3 regions of the Alkaliphilus crotonatoxidans genome follow, and region 1 is predicted to be linked to each of the others. Evidence: riboswitches for the same ligand, from Rfam matches in the RefSeq annotation. Region 1 holds a riboswitch; each other region holds the start of a gene.
What was found. A riboswitch is a leader RNA that binds a small molecule or an ion and turns the genes downstream of it on or off. The one in region 1 is predicted to bind cyclic di-GMP.

Region 1 (3,282 bases):
GCTTTGGGCAATCCCCTCCACCACCTTGGCCACCTCCTGGGCGGTATGGGTCAGCTGATTCGAGGTGGCGGTTAATTCTTCACTGCTGGCCGCCACCGTTTCAGCAGATGCCGATACCTCGTCAATTAATCCCTTCATACTGGCAACCGAATGATTAAAGCTGTTAAAAATCATCCCCATTTCATCCTGCCCGGTGGCAGGAATTTGCCTTGTCAAGTCACCGGTACTGACGGCCTCCAGCTCCTTTACAAGTACTTTCATCCTATGGGCGATCAATTTTTTAAATAATATGTATACCCCCAGGATCACCAGCAATAGGCTAATAGCGGCAAAAATCATGGAAAGCCGCTGAACAGACCAGGCCTTGGCCTTTACCTCTTCAATTCCCATGGCTGCCACAATATAAAGACCCATCCTTTTTTCGTAGATTCCATGATAGGCCACACCATTTTCAATAAAATCTATTTCACCCTGTTCATTTTCCACCACTGTTTTTAAAAAATCCTGGTTTTCAATAAAGGTCCGTAGCAGCGTTTCATTGGAGTGAACCTTTATATCGCCCTGACTATTAAAGGCCATTACCAGGCCGGTTTCACCAATTTTGGTTTGCCCAATAGAATTTTGCGGGCTTGATTCTTCAAAGACATTTTTCTGGGGAACAGAGCTAAAGCCGATCTGTATTACTCCGCCAGCCCCCTGTCTTGGTAAAAAGCCATACTGTATAAGGTTTGTCCCTAATACCGGTGCTGCCTCCAGCACTACTTCACCTTTAAGGGCCCTTTCAAAATAGTGCTTTTTTTCGCCGGCTCCCAGGTCTGTTCCTATAAAGGAAGCCCCTGAGCTTTCAATAATTACGCCGTTTCCGTCGCTAATATGAATTTCTACGGCTCCCATTTCCTTGGCTATATTCTGCAATTCCTCTGGGGTATAAAACCGGGCCTCCAGTGAATTGGCAATTGCCTTTGCGATAATCATGGTCTGGTCATCCATGGCACTTTGGGCAGCCTGGTTTGTTATACTGGCCGAGGTAAAGGTATCATAGACGGTAGCATGGGCATTTTTCACTTTTTCCAGCTCCATATCATAGACAATATTTTCAACAAAGGAAAATAGGGTTGCCTGAGAAAAAACCGATACGAAAAAGTAAATTATTGTTGTCGCCGCAATCATTTTAGTCAATATACTTCTGTTCTTTAAAAATCTCCCTTGTTTTAGATGTAATTCATTGGTCTGCTGCATCTTTTTCCCTCCACTTTTGCTTGTCTTTTCCTGGGTTTCATTATTTGTCAACATTCTAAAATCTTTTTTATTTTTTCAATCACTAAATCCTCTTGAAAGGGTTTGACAATGAAGTCTTTGGCCCCCGAACGTATGGCTTCCACCACCATGGCTTCCTGGCCCATGGCAGAGCACATCAGCACCTTTGCATTGGGGTTCTTTTTATGAATTTCCCTTAGTGCTTGTATGCCGTCCATTTCTGGCATGGTTATATCCATGGTTACCAGGTCAGGCTTAAGCTCATTATACTTCAAAAGGGCCTCTATTCCGTTTTCTGCTTCCCCCGCCACCTCCAGGCCATGGTTTGTTAATATGTTTTTTAAGATCATCCTCATAAAGGCTGCATCATCTACAATTAAAATTTTTGACCCCATCAGCTCATTCTCCTATCTAACTAAATTACTTCAGTAAAATTTACATGTAAAACCAAAGGCTATCATTATTTGAATTGACTAAGCCTGCCTAACAGGCTTAAATAAATTTGTTGTCGGGGATTATATTACCCACCTCCGTTTACTAGTAACAACTTAAATAAAATTTTACACAAAAAAAGCCAATAATTAGCTCACTAATCATTGGCCGGTTGCACCACTAGCTCTGAATTCTCAAGGTGCCCAGATAAGAGAATTCTTCTTTGCTTCCAATTTTCATTGCATAATTTGTTGTTTTAATTTATTCGCTCCGCTAAGGCAGGGCTCCTGCATAGAAGTCACAACCTATATGATAAAATCATATCAGACTTTGGTACAAATTTCAAACAAACGATAGGTAAAATAAAATAAAAAAGGGGACGGTACTTGATTATTGTTTTTTGAAGTTATATAATAACAATATAAAGGGGGGTGATTGCTCTGCCAAGGTCAGCCAGAATAAAGGATGAATATGGTATTTATTATATTACCCAACGGGGTTCATCAAATAGAAAGCTTTTTGAAAATGAAGGAGATCGAGATAAATTTCTAACCATTTTAATGGAGTCTAAGGAAAAAAACGGATTCAAGCTGTATGGCTATTGTATTGCAAAGGACAATGAATATCATCTCATTATAAATGCCAATGGTTCCGATATTTCAAAAATTATGAAGGGAATTAACATATCCTATGCAATGTATGTTGATAACAGCACCGGTAACTTGTATCGAGATCGATATAAAAGTCTTCTCATACAAGATAAATTTACCCTAATGGAAATTTTATCAAAAATACATGCAGTTGGAAGGCAGAACAATAATAAATACAACAGCTATTGTATTTATCATAAAGAGCCGTTGTTCGACAGTCAGCTGATCGACCAGGAGGATTTGACCCTGCTGGAGGATGAAGAAAACTGTCTTTATCGGAAGGATAACTGCCGATGCTGCCTCAAGACACCCTGGGAAGCCAAAAATAAGCTGCTGCAAATTGCAGAATCCAGAGGAATTACACTGAAGGAGCTTATGAAGGATAAGGACTACCGAAATCAATTAATTCGAGATTTTCGTAAAAACTCTATATTATCGTTAAAGGAACTGGGGGAGGTTTTTGGTGGCCTTTCAGAATCTTCTATCTGTAAAATTTTAAATAATAAATAAAATTATTTCACCCTTTAAGAGGAAAAACCATATGCTATACAAAGACCTGTTTAGAATAAGGGCCTATTGGCTTTCCTCTTTTTTAAACAGCAAATATTCAAGTACCGTCCCCTTTATTAATGGAGGTGTGATATTAATGAATTTAAATCTGGATTTTAATTTGAATTATGATGTTGAAAAAAGTAGCCCTTCCTCCCTGGGTACCGATTCTATTTATGATTTGCTGATCATTGGCGGTGGCCCTGCCGGCCTGAATGCCGCCCTTTATGCTAAAAGAAAGGGGCTTCATGTCGGTATGATTACCACTGGTCTTGGGGGGCAGGTGACCAACACAAGCCTGGTGGAAAATTACCTGGGCTACCCTGAAATTGAAGGGAAAGCCCTGGTTAGCCAGTTCATTTCCCATGTTGAAGGGCTTTCTGTACCCATATTG
Region 2 (3,282 bases), on a different contig from region 1:
CTCCCTTGAGGCTGCCCTTACCAATTCCATGGTTTTCACAGAGGAATTGGAATATTGATCGATTTCTTCTATAATACTGTTAATTTCGCTGACAGCATTGGCAGACTGCTCTGCCAGCTTCCTGATTTCCTCAGCCACCACAGCAAAGCCTTTACCTGCCTCACCAGCCCTGGCGGCCTCAATAGAGGCATTGAGTGCCAGTAAATTTGTCTGCTGGGAAATTTGAGTGATGGTATCTGTAATGACATGTATTTTACCGGTACTGTCATTTACCTTAAGGATTGCCTCGTTGATTTCTTCGGTCGCACGATTGCTGTCATCCTTCTTATGAATTAAGGTAGATACCTTTTCTAATCCCTTAGTACTGTAGCTTCCCGTTTCGGTTACTACATCATTCATATGGACAGCAGCATTATTGACATTTTCTATACTTGCAGATAATTGGTCCATTTTACTTACGGCATTTTCTGTACCCCTGGCTTCTTCTCCAACAGCCTGGGCAACCTCTTGAATGGTATAAGACACTTCATTAATGGCCCTGGAGGTTTCCTCCGTAATGGTGGCCAGGGAATCAGAAAATTTCATTACCGTAGAGGATGAATCTCTGGCAGTAGATATGAGCTTCTTCATATTGTCAAGCATTTCGTTGAAGGATTCGGCCAGTCTTCCTGTTTCATCGTTATTTTTCACTACAAGGGGTTCTATGATTAAATTGCCCTGGGCTACTTCCCCTAAGCCCTTGCTTATTTTATGGATTGGGTCAGTTAGATGCTTGGCAAATAAAATAATAGCAATGACTCCCAGTAAAATGGCCCCCACAATGATCAGTAATATTGCCTTAAGAATTGCATTGGAGCCCTGGTTATAATCACTCATATAGGAGCCGGCCGATACAATCCAGCCCCAGTGCGGATCCTGCTCCTGATATGAAATTTTTTCTCCTATTTGCTCCGAATCCGGTAAGGTCCAGGCATAGTACACGTATCCGCCGCCATTCCGGGCAATTTTAATTTGCTCTTGAACCAGCTTAAAGCCATTTCCACTTTTATCTTCAGCCTCCCAAACATTATCTCCCTCCAGTGTGGGATGGGCTACCTCCAAGCCATGTTCATCATAAATAATAAAGTAGCCATTTTGGCCCAAATCAATATTGCGATTAATCGGTCTTTTTCCTTCTGAATTCATAGGGCCTAACAGATAGGTTTTTACCTGTTCCTGGGCTGTCTCCAGGTCTATCAAGCCCAGCTTTACCTGTTCAGCCTTGGCATCGATCAGCTGCATAGCCTGTACGACACTGTTTTTAAGTATTACTTCCCCTTTTTTGTTAAGCTCGCTCTTTGCGATACCATAGCTGATCAAACCGGCGGCCAAAAGCGGTATTACCAAAAGAAGACACGACATGGTAATTAATTTGGTCTTTAAAGAACTTCGAATGCCTTTTTTCTGAATTTGTTTTTTCATTTTATACCTCCTCCTAGCTTTTATTTTATTAAAGGCAGACTTTTGCCCATTGTTTCCTTAAAGTAAATAAAAAAAGCAACCAATGCAGTTGCCTAATTTTCCCATTAAAGATATAGGTTAATCCTTAAAATATTTCGGCAATCTGGCAATCATAGATACAGCTGTACCCTTAGACCCATGACTTTGCGTCCTTTTCTTTCAAAAAGTTTGCTATTATCGATATTAAAAATGTTATATTCAATCATGACCTTCATTGTTGTTAAACTATAAATATGTTTTATTATAACAGTTAATACTAAACTTTACTACAATTTTTAAGCCCCTTTGACAACTTTCCTGATTACATGACAAAAAGCCCCGTCAGTCTACCGGGGCTTTTAATAATATTAAACAGCTTCAATATTCTATTGATACGAATAGCCTTTATTAATAGCCGTCAAATTGATTTCTAAAAGCTCTGGTCGCTTCTGGGTTAATTTTTTCATTGCCTTTTCTATCTTTTTAAAATCAATCAGCTTCAGGTTTGGTAAAAGGGCCCCCAGACAAACCATGTTGGCGATACTACTGTTCCCAATCTCATTAGCCAACTCTGTGGCAGGAATTTGAATAATTTTTATATCATCCCTTGTATGATCAATTTCAACGAGGGATGAATTTACTACCAGTACGCCTCCCGGCTTAATTCGTGACACAAATTTATCGTAGGCCGGCTTATTTAAGACAATACCGCAATCAGCATAGTCTATAACCGGAGAGTAAATTTCTTCATCAGATAATATTACTGAACAGTTGGCGGTTCCACCCCTCATTTCCGGGCCATAGGAGGGAATCCAGCAAAGTTTAAGATCTGACCCCATTCCTCCGTAGGCCAGGACCTTTCCCAGAAACATAACTCCTTGCCCACCAAAGCCAGCAAGTATTATTTTATCCATCATAGTTTATTCACCTCCTCGGTTGCTTTAAGCTCACCCATCTGATAAATCGGCATCATATTTTCCCGCAGCCATCTTAGGCTTTCAACAGGGCTCAATCCCCAGTTGGTAGGGCAGGTAGACAGGACACTGACCATGGCAAAGCCTAATCCGGCCTGTTGAACCTGGAAGGCCTTTTTGATAGCCTTTTTAGCCTGATTGATATTTTTGGGAGAATCCACTGAAACAGAGGCCACATAGACTGCACCCTGAAGATTTGCAATTAATTTTGGAAAATCCATAGGCACCCCTTCATGAACGGCATTTCTTCCATAGGGGCTTGTGGTGGTCTTCATCCCCTCCAGGGTTGTGGGGGCCATTTGACCTCCTGTCATACCATAAATACCATTATTTACCATAATCGAGGTGATTTTTTCTCCTCTGGCTGCGGCATGGATCGCATGCTGGGTTCCAATGGCGGCAATATCACCGTCTCCCTGATAGGTAAAGACCATCTTCTCTGGAAGGGCTCTTTTTATTCCTGTCCCCACAGCCTGGGCCCTACCATGGGCAGCCCCTACAAAGTCACAGCTGAAGAAATCCTGACAAAAACCTGCACAACCAACAGGGGAAACCCCAATGGTATCTTCAATAATATCCAGTTCCTCTAATACTTCGGCAATTAACCTCATGATGATTCCATGGGTACAGCCCGGGCAGAAGGAGAAAGGAACATCGGTCAGCCCTTTTGTTCTGCTGAATACTTTTTCCATCATTACACCTCCTCAGCCAAGCCAAATGTGGCTTCTACATAGTCTAGTATTTCATGCTCCGTAGGAAGCATGCCTCCTTGCCTGCGATACAGGTGTACTGGTACTTTGCATTCCACCGCCAGTTTAACATCCTCGAT
Region 3 (3,282 bases), 540 kb from region 1:
AGTACATCGGGGGTTACATTGACTGGACCAGGTATGAATAGTTTTTTGTACATCATAAAAACCTCCTTAAATTCATTCTCACTCAAAACCATTTTGGTTTTAAAATAATGGCGTAAATTGCCTTTTTATGGTTTTTGGAAATTTCTGAAAAATTCAGTTGTAATTAATTTATTCGTTATGATCTTAAAAAACCCTTTTTATGTAAAAAAATTTATATATAAAAGAAAAGCAAACCTACATATTGCAAGTACCTAGTCAGTTAAAGCTTGGGTTATTCTGAGAAAATTTTCATCTAGTAAGAACGAGGAGAATCCATATCGAGCAATATGACGACCGAAGATAAGCTTTTTCTATTGCAGTTTATATAGTTCATTTATACCTTTACATATTAGCTATTAATCAATCATTATTAAAACCCACCCCAATTTACGTGGTGCCAGTACCCTGTTACAGTTAAAACTTGTGTTTCCCCTGAGTTGAAATTGCCATAAAGCAAGGCATAATAAGGAGGCAATATCGGTTGATCTTATGACTGATGACAACGGAATCACCCAGATATAACTGGAATTTAATAATAAAAACTCCACCCGGTTGGGTGGAACAATAACGATTCTATATATGGCTTGTCCTGTTAAAGTCAGAAGGGCTTTTTATCATGTCAGGCCTCAAATTACTTTTTATTAATTGTGCGTCCTGTGTTGTATCGATTATGACCCAGCCCCCCAGGGCTTCGATATAAACCTCATTCCAGGCATGATATTCATTAATATTGGAAGCATACCCCTTGACCAGCTGAGTCGGTATTCCCTGGCTTCTTAACATGGCTGCAAATAATGACGCATAATCATAGCATATCCCTAGCTTGGTATCGAAGATATGATCAATATCAGGCAAATAATGGGACGAAGTATTAGCAGCCTTTTTATAATCATACTCAATTTCATGAATGATATATTCATAGATTGCCCTCACCTTATCTATATCAGCAGTTAAGTTTTCAGTTAATTCCGAAGCTTTTTGTACTGCCTTTGAAGATGAATCCCATTTTATTTCCTGAATAGAGTTTAGATAGATTATCTTATCATCTGCCAGGTTTACTTTAATTTCCTGCTTTAATATCTCCCTATATTTATTGCCTTCGGTATTTTCCATTAATCTTACAATATATGCTCCGTTTCCCATCTGTAAAGGAAACCGCTCTTTTTTTTCACCATCAAGACGATAACTGAAGCGTTGTCCGTCCTTTTCAATTAAAACCCGCATTTCTTTGTGATGGGCTTGTCCATAAAAAACAGATACAATCCCCCTATTGATGTTTTCAGTACTAATAATTTGGGCTTCTGCACCATATGTAAAAATATTAGCAAATATAAAGAAGACGACAGTCATAATGATTAAAGTCTTTTTCATAGATAACTCTCCCTTCGGTAGCCAGGCTGCCCTTCTTTCGAGTGGGCCCTATGGCTTTGCGTCCCAACGTTTCCATTGGTTTGCCATTGTCGGTGAAAAGCTATAGATCAAAAACAACAAAAACTAATCCTTCGGTGGCTAGGCTGCCTTTCTTTCGAGTAGGCCCTTTAGCTTTGCGTCCCAACGTTTCCGTTGGTTTGCTATTGTCGGTGAGAAGTTCTTTTTTCGTTTAATTATTTTACTGATTTCATTATACCACATTATTAATTTATAAAAACATTTTTCTGATTAAGGCTGCCCAATAATATTGGCCCTATCTTTATATATAATTGCTTCTTCAACATAACGAGTTAAATCACCATTACTCATTCCCTTGGTTTTTCTGTATATTTCAGGAGAAATTCCATATTTCTCTTTAAATACTTTATTAAATTGATCGGGGTTCTTATATCCTACCTCTGCTGCCACCTTATGTATTGCAATTTTCCTAAAAACCAACATACCACAGGCAATTTTTAAGCGTGTATCGACTACCCATTCACCAAAGCTCCGATTGGTCTTTTCATAAATCATTTGACTTACATAGGCTGGATGATATCCAAACTCCTTTGCAACATCTGCCAGCTTCACAGTCTTGATATTTTTCCAAATATATTCCAGTATATCATTCATTCTTTCACTAATAATACCTACTTCACTCTCTTGAAGACTATCTTGGTGGAGCTTTTCCAGCTCTGAAAAAAAGATTATAAATAGGCATTTAATTTTATCATCCTTTAACAAATCACCCCCATAATATTCCATCAGAATTACCTCAAGGGTATGCTGGGACTTCTTGGATGCTACATTCATCACCATATATTTTTGAAAATGCTTTTGATAAAACCATTCATTTATAAAGCTCTGATCAGCATGATCGTTAGAATAAACCATAGCCGTATACACTGTATCCTGAAAGGAAGACGTGATTGCTATATTTAAGACAATATCGCCGGCTCCAAGGATCCCTAAGGCATGGGTTGTTTCAGGATTAATAAAGCAAAGCTGCCCTTGGGTTAGTTGAATTTCATTGGTCTGGTCTTCTATATATAGGCGACACGCTCCCTGAAAAACATAAATAATTTCTAAGTAGTCATGTTGATGGAATGGAACATGGGTGAATCTGGGTTGCTTCGTAATGAGTACCTTATTCTCATCCAAGTCATTAGAATCGTTTGAAAAAGCATTCAAAATAATATCATCTAAAATTTTGTGCTGAGTTTCTAAGAATGATGCTTTATTGCCATAGCCTTCTATTTTATCCTTTGTATAATCAGTATCAAAATTTTTATGTTTCATCAGATTTTGTTTTAAAATCAGCTCCAGCGGCTCTAATCGATTGAGCAATTTCCCTAACTCTTCTATTTCCATTGCTAAGCACCACCCTCCCTATAGTAAAATTAAGAAATTAAACTTATTTAATTATGGTATAAGATATGATACCATGGCCTAATCTATCAAAATACATATGACAGACAATTTGCTAATATAAGACAAATTATACCATAAAATTATATATTAAGATACTTTTTATGTTTTTTTATTAACAATTTTGTTATCTTTTTTCTCAATACTCCTCCTTTTTTTAACCTAGTCCTTCCAATTGGCTTGATTAGCAAGAAATCTTTCATTTAAAGCTTGTTCTAATATTTTTTTGCTTCTTTCATAAATAAAGGGGTCTATTTCCTTTCGCTTCATCCGCTCTAATACTGACATTGTATTTTTAATTTTATAGGGCCTGTATACTCTGGGCTGCGTAATAGCATCAAATATGTCTGCAATACGGATAATTCTGCTATATAGAGGAATTTCATTTCCCTTTAATCCCTCCGG

Region 2: linked by a shared signal. The riboswitch ahead of ACYQ1I_RS03920 (methyl-accepting chemotaxis protein) and the one ahead of ACYQ1I_RS12210 (response regulator) in region 1 are both predicted to bind cyclic di-GMP.
Region 3: linked by a shared signal. The riboswitch ahead of ACYQ1I_RS14745 (transglutaminase-like domain-containing protein) and the one ahead of ACYQ1I_RS12210 (response regulator) in region 1 are both predicted to bind cyclic di-GMP.

The regions. Positions count from the first base shown of each region.
Region 1 is NZ_BAAHXS010000006.1:24,018-27,299, reverse strand. Features, by position in the region: gene ACYQ1I_RS12215 (methyl-accepting chemotaxis protein) at 1-1,239, opposite strand, end outside; gene ACYQ1I_RS12210 (response regulator) at 1,287-1,652, opposite strand; cyclic di-GMP riboswitch class II at 1,847-1,929, opposite strand; gene ACYQ1I_RS12205 (transposase) at 2,121-2,849, shown strand; gene ACYQ1I_RS12200 (NAD(P)/FAD-dependent oxidoreductase) at 2,986-3,282, shown strand, end outside.
Region 2 is NZ_BAAHXS010000004.1:289,772-293,053, forward strand. Features, by position in the region: gene ACYQ1I_RS03920 (methyl-accepting chemotaxis protein) at 1-1,461, opposite strand, end outside; cyclic di-GMP riboswitch class I at 1,595-1,683, opposite strand; gene ACYQ1I_RS03925 (2-oxoacid:ferredoxin oxidoreductase subunit gamma family protein) at 1,866-2,396, opposite strand; gene ACYQ1I_RS03930 (thiamine pyrophosphate-dependent enzyme) at 2,393-3,145, opposite strand; gene vorB (3-methyl-2-oxobutanoate dehydrogenase subunit VorB) at 3,148-3,282, opposite strand, start outside.
Region 3 is NZ_BAAHXS010000006.1:564,410-567,691, reverse strand. Features, by position in the region: gene ACYQ1I_RS14750 (pyridoxal-phosphate-dependent aminotransferase family protein) at 1-53, opposite strand, end outside; gene ACYQ1I_RS14745 (transglutaminase-like domain-containing protein) at 613-1,410, opposite strand; cyclic di-GMP riboswitch class I at 1,424-1,505, opposite strand; cyclic di-GMP riboswitch class I at 1,541-1,622, opposite strand; gene ACYQ1I_RS14740 (AraC family transcriptional regulator) at 1,699-2,820, opposite strand; gene ACYQ1I_RS14735 (HD-GYP domain-containing protein) at 3,040-3,282, opposite strand, start outside.